DNA from 4 places in the Fundidesulfovibrio butyratiphilus genome. Region 2 is predicted to be linked to each of the others. Evidence: predicted binding sites of a transcription regulator. Region 2 holds the regulator's gene; each other region holds the start of a gene.

Region 1 (3,189 bases), on a different contig from region 2:
TTTATGATGAAGAAGACGGGCACGTGTCCCGTACCTCCTCTGTTGTAGGGTGTTTGCCAAGGAAGATGCCGGAGACGTCCGGCATCTTCAATTTCGGCGACGCCCGTCCCCTGGTCGTCCCCGCCCCTTCTCGCGCGCCGCGTTTTCGAAATGAAAAAAGGCCCGAAGCGCCGCAACAGCGCCTCGGGCCATCCATCATGCGATGCTTGAAAAATCGCGCCGGCAGCCGGTTGCAAAGTTCCCGCCCGAGCGCCCGCCGCACGAACGCCAAACCCTCGACAAACGCGAACGCCGTTTCGGGCTTGACGTTCCGTCACAACGCGCCGGCGCGTTTTCTGAACAGGCTGCGGGAATCGACCTTTTGGACGGGCAGCTAGGGCTTGCCGAATCCGTACTTGGCCAGAATGGCCTGTCCGTCCTTTCCGAGCACGAACGCGATGAACTTGCCGGCCAGGTCCTTTTCCTTGGCCGCCTTCACCATCGCCACGGGATAGCTCACCTTGGTGGTGGTCTTGACTTCCTCCACCACGGTCACGTTGGCCTTGGCGGCCTGGGCGTCGGTGGCGAAGACGAAGCCGGCGTCCACTTCGCCCCGGATCAGGTAGTCGGCCACCTGCTTCACGCTCTCGCCGAACACCAACTTGGACTGCACCTTGTCCCACAGTCCGGCGGCCTGCAAGGCCTGCTTGGAATAGTTGCCCGCGGGCACGGTGTCGGGATTGCCGATGCCGATCTTTTTCACGTCGGGCTTGACCAGGTCGGCCAGGGACTTCACGCCCGGCCGGGCGGTCGGACGGCACAGCACGATGGCGTTGGTCACGAAATTCACGCGGGTGGCGGGATCAATCAGGCCCTTCTGGGAGGCGCGATCCATGGTGGCCTGGTCGGCGGAGGCGTAGACGTCCACCGGAGCGCCGGCCTCGATCTGACGCAGCAAGTTGCCCGATGCGGCGAAATTGGTGTTGACGGTGACGCCGGGATTGGCTTTTTCAAAGGCTCCCTTGAGTTCGGTAAAGGCTCCGGTCAGGCTGGCGGCCGCCGAAACCGTGAGCTGGGCGGCCTGGGCGGCCAGGGGCAGACTGAGAAAAACGGCCAGGACGCATGCCGTTGCCAATCGTTTCATAGAGGAGACCTCCTTCGGGTATTGCGCCGCTCGATGGTGCGGGCAGGGGTTGGGGGAAAAACTCGCGCCGCGTTCCGAGCCGGCTTGCCGACCCGGAATGTCTTTCGGACGCCGAGACCGGAGGCCGACATGAAAAGCCGACGCCGGGCCGCCCGGTTCAAACGACGCGACGCGCGTCGCGCGCGCATCCGTGACAAGCCATAGGCAAAAAGCTTGCCATCGACTCGAAATGGCGGTTCACGGCCTTCACGCCGAAAATTGAAGCCGCACTCTGACAATATTGTACGTTTTTGTCCCTAAAGAATTTCTTTTTTGTTCTGGTTCGTCAAGGGCAAATCGACGCAAGAGCCCTTTTCCGACCATGCAAGGCGCTGGCACCATCCCTGCATGATCATTCCCCATCGGTGCAGGAGCTGTGCGTTGCGTGGCTTCTACGGCAACAATCACCTTTTTTTAAAAAAACACTATTGTATTGCGGAAGAATTACCACTCTTGTAGACAGCGGCCACGGCCCGCGTCGCGGCCCCAAACCTCCGCCAGGCCCCGCCCAGTGCGCCGACACGACAGGATACGCCATGGATCAGGTGCTCGTACCCCTCATGCTCACCCTCAAGGTGGCCGGACTGGCCACGGCCATCTCCCTGGCCATAGGCGTGCTGGCGGCCTATCTGCTCGGGCGCAGGCCTTTTTTCGGACGCGACGTTCTCGACGCCGCCGCGACCTTGCCCATGGTCCTGCCTCCCACGGTTCTGGGCTACTACCTTTTGGTTGTGTTCGGCCGGAACGGATTCCTGGGACGCTTTCTCGAAAACGTCTTCGGCCTGACCCTGATGTTTTCCTGGCAGGGAGCCGTAGCCGCCTCCACGGTGGTGGCCTTTCCCCTGGTGTTCACGTCGGCCCGGGCGGCGTTCGAGTCCGTGGACCCGGACATGGAAAAAGCCGCCCGCACCCTGGGCGCGGGCGAGATCACGGTGTTTTTGCGCATTTGCCTGCCCCTGGCCTGGCGCGGCATTCTGGCCGGGGCCATGCTGGCCTTTGCCCGGGGCATGGGCGAATTCGGCGCCACGCTCATGATCGCGGGCAACATCCCGGGCAAGACCCAGACCCTCTCCCTGGCCGTGTATGCGGCGGTCATGGCCGGACAGGACGACCAGGCCACCTTGCTGGTCATCGTGGTGTCCGTGGTGAGCCTGTGCATCCTGGCCGGGTCCAAGACCCTGCTAAGGCAGCGTTGACATGACCCTGACCCTGGACGTGGAAACCACCCTGCGCGGCGGCGGACGCTCGTTCGCCTTGCGTTCGGCCTTTTCCCTGACGGCCAGCCGCATGGTCCTTTTCGGCCCGTCGGGCTCGGGCAAGACCGTCACGCTCAACATCCTGGCCGGACTGCTGCGCCCGGACCGAGGACGCATCGAACTGGCCGGACGGGTGCTGTTCGACAGCCGGGAACGCGTCAACGTCCCGGCCAGACACCGCCGGGTGGGGTATCTGTTCCAGCAATACGCCCTGTTTCCCCACATGGACGTGCGCCGCAACGTGGGTTTCGGCCTGCGTCCCTCCTGGCCGGGCCTTCTGCGCCGGGAGGAGCGCCTCAAGGTGGACGCCCTGCTGGAAAACTTCGGCCTGGCTCCCCTGGCCAGGTCCCTGCCCCACCGCCTTTCCGGCGGACAGCGCCAGCGCGTGGCCCTGGCCAGGGCCATTATCGGCGACCCGGACATCCTGCTGCTCGACGAGCCCTTTTCCGCCCTGGACCCCCTCCTGCGCTCGCGCATGCGTTCGGAGCTGCTCGGATTTCTCAGCGCCCACCCCATTCCCATGGTCCTTATCACCCACGATCCCGAGGACGTCGCCGCCCTGGCGCAAGTCGTGGTGGTCTACCGCGACGGCGGCGTGCGCGAAATCCTCGACCTGGAGGCCGTCGCCGATCCCGGAGCGGTTCTGTCCGATCTGGTCGAACGGCTCAAGGCCGAGGACGAAGCCCGCGAGGCGGCCCGCGCGGCGGGTTGATCCCACCCCTCCCGGAACGCCCTCGGGCGCAAAGACTTGACCCGGGGCCCCGGCCATGC
Region 2 (3,189 bases):
TCACGGTCGAGCAGGACGCGCTTGGCCTTGGCCAAATCCAGGTCGGGCCAGTGCGCGCCCAACGGCGCCACCAGCTCGGCCAGCACGTCTTCCTTGTTTTGCGCCTTGAGATCGTCCAGGACGAATTCCTGGCGAAGGTAGTCCGCCAGGCGCATCTAGACGACCACCCCAGGGTCGATCAGGCCGTAATCGCCATTTTTCATCCTGTGGATCACGTTCACGCGGTCCGTCTCGGCGTTGATGAACACCAAAAAGCCCTCCTTCACCACCCCAAGCTGTTCAGCGGCCTCTTCAACGGGCATGGGCTTGGGCGAGAAGTTGTCCGACTCCACGATGGCGTGGGTGCGCCCTTCAGGGGTTTCGGTGATGGAAACCACGTCCAGGCGGACGCCGGCCGCGGCCTTGCGGCGGTCCTTCATTTTGTCGCGGAACTTGCGAATCTGGGCTTCGAGCTTGTCGGTGATGAGGTCGATGGTGGAGTACATGTCCTCCGATTCCTCATGGGCCGAAATGTGCAGGAAGTCGGCGCTGATCACTACGTCCACGATCTGGCGGGTCTTTTCCACCTGCAAGGTGACGACCACTTCGGCGTGGTCGGAATTGCTGATGTATTTCGGAAGTTTCTCGAAGCGCTTGAGCGCATAGTCACGTAGACCCGGAGACGGCTCGAAATTCTTGAAGTTGAAAGCGATGTTCATGGGAAACCTCCGGAATAATGCCGCGCGACGCGGCGTTTACAAGACGGCCTTGCGCTTGGATGACGACTCGATCCCCATGGCCATGCGGTATTTGGCCACGGTGCGGCGGGCGATGTTCACCTGCAGCTTTTCCTTGAGGATGTCGGCGATCTGTTCGTCGCTGATGGGCTTTTTGGGGTCTTCCGCGCCGATGAGCTGCTTGATGAGAGCCTTGACCGACTCGGAGCCCACGCTTGTTCCGTCGTCCAGACCGAGCGCCGAATTGAAAAAGAACTTGAGTTCGTAGATTCCGTGCGGAGTGGCCACGTACTTGCTCGTGGTGATGCGGCTGACCGTGGACTCGTGCATGCCGATGTCCTCGGCCACGTCCTTGAGAATGAGCGGGCGCAGCTTGCTCACTCCGTGTTCGAAGAATTCCCGCTGAAATTTCACTATGCTCTCCAGCACCTTGAAGAGCGTGCGTTGGCGCTGGTACAGGCTCTTCATGAGCCACATGGCCGAGCGCATCTTGTCTTGCAGGTAGTCCTTGTCCTTGCCCTGCCCGCAACGGCTGACATCTTCCATATAATACGGCGAAAGTTGCAGTTTGGGCAATCCGTCTTCGTTGAGAACGATGACGAAATCTTCGCCGTACTTGTACACGTAGGCGTCGGGACTGACGTACACCGGGTCCGCGGAACTGAAGCTCGCCCCGGGCATGGGGTCGAGGGACACGATGATGTCCAGATACTCGCGGATGTCTTCGAAGGTGATCTTGAACTTCTTGGCCAGGGCCTTGTAGCGCTTCTTTTCCAGGTCTTCGAGGTGTTCGTCCACCAGGGAGAGCAGAATGGGATCTTCGTAGCCCAGAAAGTCGAGCTGGACCCGCAGGCATTCGCGCGGAGTGCGGCTGGCCACGCCCACGGGATCGAAATGCTGCACCACCTTGAGCACGCGTTCCACCTCTTCCGGGGAGGCTCCGGTGTCCTGGGCGAGTTCCTCGGCGCTGGCCTGCAGGTAGCCGGTGGAGTTCAGGTTGCCGACAATGGTTTCGGCGATGTGGCGTTCCTGCTCGTTTAGGGCCGAAAGGCTGATCTGCCAGGAGAGATGCCCTTCCAGCGAGGTGCGCCCGGAGAGTCTGGCCTCGAAGGAAACGCCGTCTTCCGGGGCTTCGTATTCCCGGGTGGTGGCTTGGCGGCTGGTGGACGCGAAATCGCCGATGTAGTCGTCCCACTCGGCCGTTTTTTGCAGCTCGCGCTGCATTTCGGCCTCTTCGCGGTTGGACTCCGGGGCCTTGAGCTCTTCGGCTATGGTGGGTTCCGGGTGCTCGTCCTCAATCAGCGATTCCTCAAGCAACGGATTTTCCAGCAATTCCTGCTGGACGGTCTCCACCAGTTCCAGACGGGAAAGCTGCAGCAGCTTGATGGCCTGCTGCAACTGCGGCGTCATGACCAACTGTTGGGATAGCTTGAGTTGCTGTCTGAGCTCCAAAGCCATTTCGAGTCATGTCTCCCGGTTGTCGTGTCGAATTCGTCGAAATTTCACAAGAAAAGGAATTCGACTAGCAAAAAAAATGCCGAAATGTCGCCTCGACAAGGACAGTATGCCATCAATAAGCCGAAGTAGCAAGACATGCCGTGCATTCACAGGCTGTTGGACGAAATAAAAAGTCCCAACACGCCAGAAAGACAGCGGCATTCCCGGGAGCTGAACGCGCCTGTTCTCTTGCTCTTTTGCCGGCGTCAGTCGTCAAGCCAGCGCCGCCACAGGGGGTCGCGCTTTCCCTGGGCCATGAGCAGAAACCGGATGGCCTGGCGCACCGCCCCGGCGCCTCCGGGACAGGCGGACATCCAGTGCGCCAAACGCAAGATTTCGGGCTGCGCTCCGGCCACGGTGAGCGCCAATCCCGCCCGGCGCAACGCCGAGGCGTCCAGCCAGTCGTCGCCCATAAAGGCGGCCTGCTCCGGCGCGAGGCCACGTTCTTCAAGCATCGCTTGAAAAAGTGGGGCCTTGGACAGGTGACCGCCCTGAAAGTCCTTGACGCCAAGTTCTTCCATGCGTCGGCGCACCTGGGGATTGCCCAGCCCAGAGAGCACCGCCACTTCAATGTCCGCGGCCTGGGCCAGCTTTACGCCCATGCCGTCTTCAATGGCCAGGCGTTTGAGGTCGTTTTCCGGGGCCAGTCCCGCGTAGAGGGCGTTGTTGGTCAGCACGCCGTCCGCGTCGAGCACCAGCAATCTGACCGACCGGGCCCGGCGAAGCGCTCTGGCCGTCACTTCGCCGGGACGTAGCGGACGCCTCATTGTCCCTTGCGTTTGGCGATGGCCGCCTTGATGAATTCGCGGAACAGCGGGTGGGGCCGCATGGGGTTGGACTTGAATTCGGGATGGAACTGACAGCCCAGAAACCAGGGGTGTTCGGGCAGTTCGACGATCTCCACCAGGGCCTCGTCGGGCGAAAGGCCGGAAAACACCATGCCGCCCTTTTCGAAGACCTCGAAATAGGCCTTGTT
Region 3 (3,189 bases), on a different contig from region 2:
CCGGTTCGTCCCAGTAAGCGGGCGGGGCGTTTTTCGACTTTACAATGTCCAAGCGGCGCACTGCGACAGGCAAACGTTGCAGTGCGCGTGGCGTCGCAATACAGTGCGCCAGCCCGCAAGTGTTGAAAAAAGAGTTGCCCGGGCAAGAGGTTTCAGGATAGCAAGCCTTTGGCTGTTCTCTGGAAAGCCGCCTTCGTTCGCCGCGACCCCGCCGTTTTTCTTTCGTCGCGGCCAGGTCCATGTCCGCGAGGCGTTCCCGACGCCATGGGCCATGCGATATCTACGCGACTTGAGGTGAAGGAGCCCTAATCGAATGCGTAAATGGATTGCGTTTCTCTGTGTCGCAGTGGCGTTGTGCGTCGTCTTTGCCGCGGACGGCGGCATGGCCAAATCGACCAAGACGGATAAGACCTCCTCGCGCAAGACCCAGACCTCGGAGAAATCCTCCTCCAAGAAAACGTCCTCCAAGAAAAAAAGCAAGGCGAGTTCGAGCCGGGCCTCGGCCAAGGTCGACAAGGAAACGTCCTCCCCGCGCAAGGGCAAACGCAAGTCCGAACAGGCCAAATCCCGAAGCAAGAAAGAACGCCGCCAGGCCAGGGCCGTCTCCCGGACTCCGGCCTCGTACAAGGGCGAGTTCCAGGTGGAGACCAAGGCCTCCCTGCTCATGGACATGAAGACCGGACGCGTGCTCTTCGCCCAGGAGCCCGATCTGCCCATCGCCCCGGCTTCCCTGACCAAGGTGCTCACCCTGTACCTCATCAACGAGTACATCCAACAGGGCAAGCTCCAGCCCGACACGGTGATTCCCGTGACCTACGACGCCAGCCATGCGGGCGGGTCGTCCATGCACCTGCGCACCGGCGAGAACGTGGTCCTGTCCGACCTCATCAAGGGAATCGCCATCGTCAGCGCCAACGACGGCTGCGTGGCCGTGGCCCAATATCTGGGGCACGGAGACGTGTCGCCCTTCGTGGCCGCCATGAACGAAAAGGCCAAGGCCCTCGGCATGACCAACACCCACTTTTTCAACCCCAACGGCCTGCCGGCCGACGGCCAAGTCACCACGGCCCGCGACATGGCCCAACTGGCCCGCGAATACCTCACCCGCTTTCCCGAACTGCTGGCCATCCATTCCATGACCGAATTCACCTGGAAAAATCGGGTGCGTCACAATTCCAACACCCTGCTCGGCCGGGTGGAGGGCGTTGACGGGTTGAAGACCGGGTTTGTCTGCTCGTCCGGCTTCAACATCATCACCACGGCCAAGCGCGGGAACACCCGGCTGGTGGCCGTGGTGCTCGGAGCCCGGACCCGGGGCATCCGCCAGCGCGAGGCCACCCGTCTGCTGGAAGAGGGCTTCAAGATCATCGAGGCCGAAACCCACGACGGCAAACAGATGGCCATGGCCCACTAGCAGCCCGCCCAACAAGGCGATTCTTGCAGTCCGTTGAAAAATTCTTCAACGGATGCCCACTCCGCTTCGGGATGTTCCAAAAGACGCGATGCGAGTCGTTCGTGACCGGGCTTGGCCCGGTAAAGACCCCCACGGCCTTTTTCGGCCCATGCCCCGGTGGCGTGTGGCCCGGTATTTGCTTAAAGTTCGGCTATGACTCGTCCGTTTCGCTTTACGCTCGACCAGGTTCTCGACTACCGGGGCCAACTGGAAGACCAGGCCAAGTTGGCCTTGTCCAAGGCTTTGGCCGCAGAAAACGATCAACGCGCGGTGTGCGCTTCCCTGAGCGCGTCCCTTGCCGAGCATGAGGCCCGGTTTCTCGAAAACCCGAGCATGACCGCCGCGGACATCTGGCTCTGGCGGGGATACAAGGACCGCCTGGACGCCGATCTGGCCGTGGCCCACACCAATCTTTCCCGCCTGGTCCAGGCCACCGCCGCCCGCAGGGCCGAGCTGGTGGAAAAGGCCAAGCAACGCAAGCTCCTGGAAAAACTCAAGGAAAAAAAGGCGACCCGACATGCCGACGAAGAACAGCGAAAGGAACAGGCTCAATTCGACGAACAAGCCACGCTCCGGTTTCGGCCTGCGTCTGTCTAAGCTTGCCGTGGCCGTGGCCTTTCTGGCCGCCGCGAAACTCGGCGTGCTGGTGTGGTTGGACCTTTCCCTGGGTTCCCATCAGGTGGAAACGGCCGCTTCCCCTTCGGTTGCGGCCGCGCCGGCCAAAGCGTCCCGGGAAAATCCCCTTCTTCAAATGGCGCGCGACGCGGTGCTGGAAGAAACCAAGGCCCAGGCCGCGCAACTCGCCCAAGCAGCCCCGGCGGCCCAGCCGGCCAAGCCCGCGCCGGCCGCTCCGGCCGCCCCGCCGGACTCCCTGCTCTCGGCGCGCGAGCTCAAGGACCGGGCCGACCAGCTTGACCGCAAGGAACAGGCCCTGCACGCTCTTGAGGACGACCTCAACAGCCGCACGGCCAAGTTGCAGCAGCTCGAAACGACGATCAAGTCCATGCTCGACCAGGCCAACGCGCTCAAGGACGAGAAGATGCGTCACCTCATCGACGTCTACACGAACATGAAGGCCAAGCAGGCGGCGTCGGTGCTCGAAACCCTGGACGAATCCGTGGCCGTCAAGATTTTGGCCGGCATGAAGGGACGCCAGGCCGGCGAGATCCTCACCTACGTCAGCGCCAAGAAGGCGGCCAAGCTCTCCGAAGCCTTGACCAAGCTTCAGTCGGGACCGGACCTGCCCCAGAATCCGTAAAGAAACGGAAGCCTCCGGCGGCCAGGGGGAATCATTCCCCCAGGCCGCCCCCGAAAGGGGGTCGGCGGCCTGAAGTCCGCGCCAACACGTGACGGACGCAAAAATTGAGGGGCCTGGTTCCGACGGCGTCGGAACCAGGCCCCTGACTCTTCTTTCTTTCCCAAATCTTTCGCGCCGGGCGGGATCTTGCGCGGCCGTCGCGGGGGCGCGGGCAACCGGGGAGCCCCGAGGGGGTCACCCCATCGGGCCGCCAGAGGCGATTCTTCCTCCGAGCCGGGCGGTCATCCCGAGCGCTTCCCGCAGGCGTCGTTCAGAATGAGCCGCGCGGCCTGGCTTTTGTCCACCGGCCGGGAAAACATGAATCCCTGGGCCTTGTCGCAGTCGACGCAGCGCAGGCGTTCGAGCTGGTCTTCGCGCTCCACGCCTTCGGCGATGACCGTGAGCCCCAGACTGCGGGCCAGGGCGATGATGGATTTGA
Region 4 (3,189 bases), 2.2 Mb from region 2:
CACACGAAGATGTCCACATCGGGCAGCTCCTCCATGACCTCCTGGGCCACGGCCTCGATGTCGTCGCCGATGAGGGCCGAGGCGCAGGTCTGGTAAATGCTCATGCGCTTGATGTGCGGCATGGCCTTGAAGGCGTCGAGAATGCTCTGCTTGAGCATCTGCTCCGCCCCGAACACGATGTGCTTTTCCTTCATGTCCGTGGCGAAGGTGTACTTGATCTGAAAGTTGTCGTTGTCGCTTATGTAGCGCTTGGTCTGCCAGGTGTCGTAGGTGCATCCCACGGGACCGTGGCTCAGGTGGATGACGTCCTTCATGGGCGTTCCGATCACGTGCTTGGCGCCGCAATAGGCGCAGCCGCGCTCGGAGATGGTGCCCGGGATGGTGTTCAGATAGCCCAACGGCAGGGCGTCGGTCAGGGTTTCGCCGGGCCCCTTGATGACCGCGTGCTTCCCCCTTTCCGGAATGCATTCGCTGCACTTGAACAGGTGATATGGCATGAGTGGGCTCCCTTGAATGCTACAGAATGGCCGCGTCGCCGTGTTCGTCGGTGCGCACGCGCATGGCTTCCTCGACCGGGAGGACGAAGACCTTCCCGTCCCCGATCTGGGCGGTCTGGTTGACCTGGATGATGGTGTTGACGATCTGGTCCGCGTCGGCGTCGGGGACGACGACGGAGATCATGCGCTTGGGGACGTACTTCATGCCGCCGGAGCGCCCCAGCAGGTCGGCGGGCAGCTCGCAGGCCACTTCGGCGGCGATGCCGCGCTGATGGCCGCGTCCGAGCACGGACAGGGCCATGAAGCTGGGGTAGCCGAGCGCTTCCAGGGCGTCCTTGGTGGCCTTGACCTTCTTGGGCCGGATGATGGCGATGATCTCTTTCATGGCCGCCTCCGCCTACAGGCCCAACTGGCCGGTTCGGACGGTGAAGGCCTTGTCCACCGGGAGCACGAACACCTTGCCGTCGCCGAAGTTGCCCGTGTAGGCCTTGTACTTGATGAGCTTCATCACTTCGTCCACGTCCTTGTCGTCCACCACCATCATGATCATCACCTTGGGCAACTCGTCGTAATGGATGTCGCCCACCTTGATGCCCTTTTGCTTGCCCCGTCCGAAGGCCTGGATTTTGGTCATGGTGAAGAAGCCCGCCTCGGCCAGGCCCTCGGTGACGGTTTCCGCCGCGTCCGGGCGCACGATGGCCTTGATCATCTTCATTGGGTCGCTCCTTGTGTGTCGGGCGTCAGTCCGCGAGGCCGTACTTGACCACCATGGCTTCCAACTGGTCCATGCTGAGCGGCTTGGGGATAACGAAGTTGTCGTTGACGATGATCTTGTGGGCCAGCTCGCTGTATTCCTTGGCCTGGTCCTGCTGGTCGTCCCATTCGGTGACGGTCTTCTTGTTGAATTCGGCCTTCTGCACGATGTTGTCGCGGGGGACGAAGTGGATCATCTGGGTGCCGATGGCCTCGGTGAACTCTTCCAGAAACTCGCGTTCCTGATCCACCTTGCGGCTGTTGCAGATCACGCCGCCCAAACGCACGCCGCTCTGCTTGGCGTACTTCACCAGGCCCCGGCAGATGTTGTTGGCGGCGTAGACGGCCATCATCTCGCCCGAGGCCACGATGTAGACCTCCTGCGCCTTGCCGTCGCGGATGGGCATGGCGAAGCCGCCGCAGACCACGTCGCCCAGGACGTCGAAGAACACGAAGTCCAGGTCGTCGGTGTAGGCGCCGTTGGACTCCATGAGGTCGATGGCGGTGATGACCCCGCGCCCGGCGCAGCCCACGCCCGGCTCGGGTCCGCCGGACTCCACGCACTGGATGTCCATGTAGCCCCGCTTGATGACCTTATCGTTGGTGACTTTCTCCGCGCCGAGAATGCGCAGGGTGTCCATGATGGTTTCCTGGGGCTTGCCGCCCAGGATCAGGCGGGTGGAGTCGGCCTTGGGGTCGCAGCCGTGGATGAAGATCTTCTTGTCGTGGAAATGCGCCATGGCCGCGGCGGTGTTCTGGGTCGTGGTGGACTTGCCGATGCCGCCCTTGCCGTAGATAGCGATCTTGCGCGTCATGATTCTCTCCGTTTGGTAAAAGTCGAAATCGCGGCGTGCGGTTTCAGAGGGGCAAAGGCATAGACCGTGCCAACGACGGCGAAAACCGCGCCGGCGTGGCGTTTCGGGGAAAATCCTGTTGTAATGGGTCGAAGTATTTGAATTTTTTCAGGGACACCATGCGCTGGACATCAAGGGGCAAGCGCACACAGCGGTTTTCGGGACGAGAATGCGTACGCGACGGTACAAACCCGCCAAAAGGGCGTTCCCTGGGGAACACTTCGGACTCTCTTGTGTTTTTCCAGTAGGTTGAAGGCGGGACGGACGCTCCCCGTGGTCCCGGACTTCAGGGCCGGTGACCGGGACGTACACACCGGGCTCAAAAGGCCGCCCCAAAAGTCGATTCGCGCAGCCCGTTCAAAAAGCTCGCTGGCACGGCGCGAGAAACAGTCAAGCCGAAGCGGAGTCGGCATCCGTCGAGGGCTTGCGTTTTTTGGAGCGACGCAGCCAGCGAGGATTTGTCAACAGGCTGCTATGGATTGTGTTTGGCGGGAACCGTTTCGTCCATCGCCAAGAAGGTCAAGACGATCCGGGTAAAGGCGGCTGGCGCTTCAAATTGCACATGGTGCGTTCCACCTTTGAACTGAACCAGCCAAGCGCCAGGGATCAAGCTGGCCAGCACCGTTGAACTCTTCGTGCCCACGACCGTATCCGCCGTTCCGACCAGCAACATGACCTGATTCTTGATCAGCGTCATCTTTTTCAAGGGCGCCTTCCAACCCATGGCCGCCTGGATTTGTTTTTGTATCGTAGGGTTATCAGGCAAGGCTCTGCTTTTAAAGACGGCGGCAACGGCTTTTCCATCGATGGAAGTGGCATGGAGGATAGCTTTGCCGAAGCGCTCAGGAGAGTAAAGGAGCAAATTTTGTGTTGTCACGCTAGACTGTGAATAGCCGAGCACGTTTGTTTTTTGGACACCGAGTGAATCCAGCAGGCAGACAACGTCTTTCGCGAAAAGGCGATACGTGAATCGCTGGCCGTTGTCCGTGGAATACCCCATTCCCCGGTTGTCCATGAGGATCAATTGATACTTCCGCGATGCCTCCTCAATAAATTCCGGCGTCCAGTTTTCCATGGTGGCGCCG

What was found. The regulator sigma-54, encoded in region 2, starts transcription at its own class of promoters, with help from an activator protein. The targets are predictions, from matches to a motif close to CTGGCACGGNNNNTGCTT.
Region 1: a site for sigma-54 is predicted at 1,495-1,512, ahead of modB (molybdate ABC transporter permease subunit). Genes of this name have one in related genera too.
Region 3: a site for sigma-54 is predicted at 1,578-1,595, ahead of fliJ (flagellar export protein FliJ). Genes of this name have one in related genera too.
Region 4: a site for sigma-54 is predicted at 2,121-2,138, ahead of nifH (nitrogenase iron protein). Genes of this name have one in related genera too.

What each region holds. Positions count from the first base shown of each region.
Region 1 covers NZ_BAAHXA010000003.1:570,426-573,614, forward strand. The annotation lists gene modA (molybdate ABC transporter substrate-binding protein) at 374-1,123, opposite strand; gene modB (molybdate ABC transporter permease subunit) at 1,699-2,358, shown strand; gene ACYQ01_RS18680 (sulfate/molybdate ABC transporter ATP-binding protein) at 2,360-3,130, shown strand.
Region 2 covers NZ_BAAHXA010000001.1:196,909-200,097, forward strand. The annotation lists gene ACYQ01_RS00925 (PTS sugar transporter subunit IIA) at 1-155, opposite strand, end outside; gene hpf (ribosome hibernation-promoting factor, HPF/YfiA family) at 156-698, opposite strand; gene rpoN (RNA polymerase factor sigma-54) at 735-2,174, opposite strand; gene ACYQ01_RS00940 (KdsC family phosphatase) at 2,420-2,980, opposite strand; gene pyrG (CTP synthase) at 2,977-3,189, opposite strand, start outside.
Region 3 covers NZ_BAAHXA010000002.1:386,201-389,389, forward strand. The annotation lists gene ACYQ01_RS12770 (FlgO family outer membrane protein) at 1-17, shown strand, start outside; gene ACYQ01_RS12775 (D-alanyl-D-alanine carboxypeptidase family protein) at 314-1,414, shown strand; gene fliJ (flagellar export protein FliJ) at 1,607-2,050, shown strand; gene ACYQ01_RS12785 (MotE family protein) at 1,971-2,711, shown strand; gene ACYQ01_RS12790 (sensor domain-containing protein) at 2,993-3,189, opposite strand, start outside.
Region 4 covers NZ_BAAHXA010000001.1:2,355,378-2,358,566, forward strand. The annotation lists gene anfD (nitrogenase iron-iron protein, alpha chain) at 1-497, opposite strand, end outside; gene ACYQ01_RS10720 (P-II family nitrogen regulator) at 517-882, opposite strand; gene ACYQ01_RS10725 (P-II family nitrogen regulator) at 895-1,212, opposite strand; gene nifH (nitrogenase iron protein) at 1,238-2,065, opposite strand; gene ACYQ01_RS10735 (alpha/beta fold hydrolase) at 2,577-3,189, opposite strand, start outside.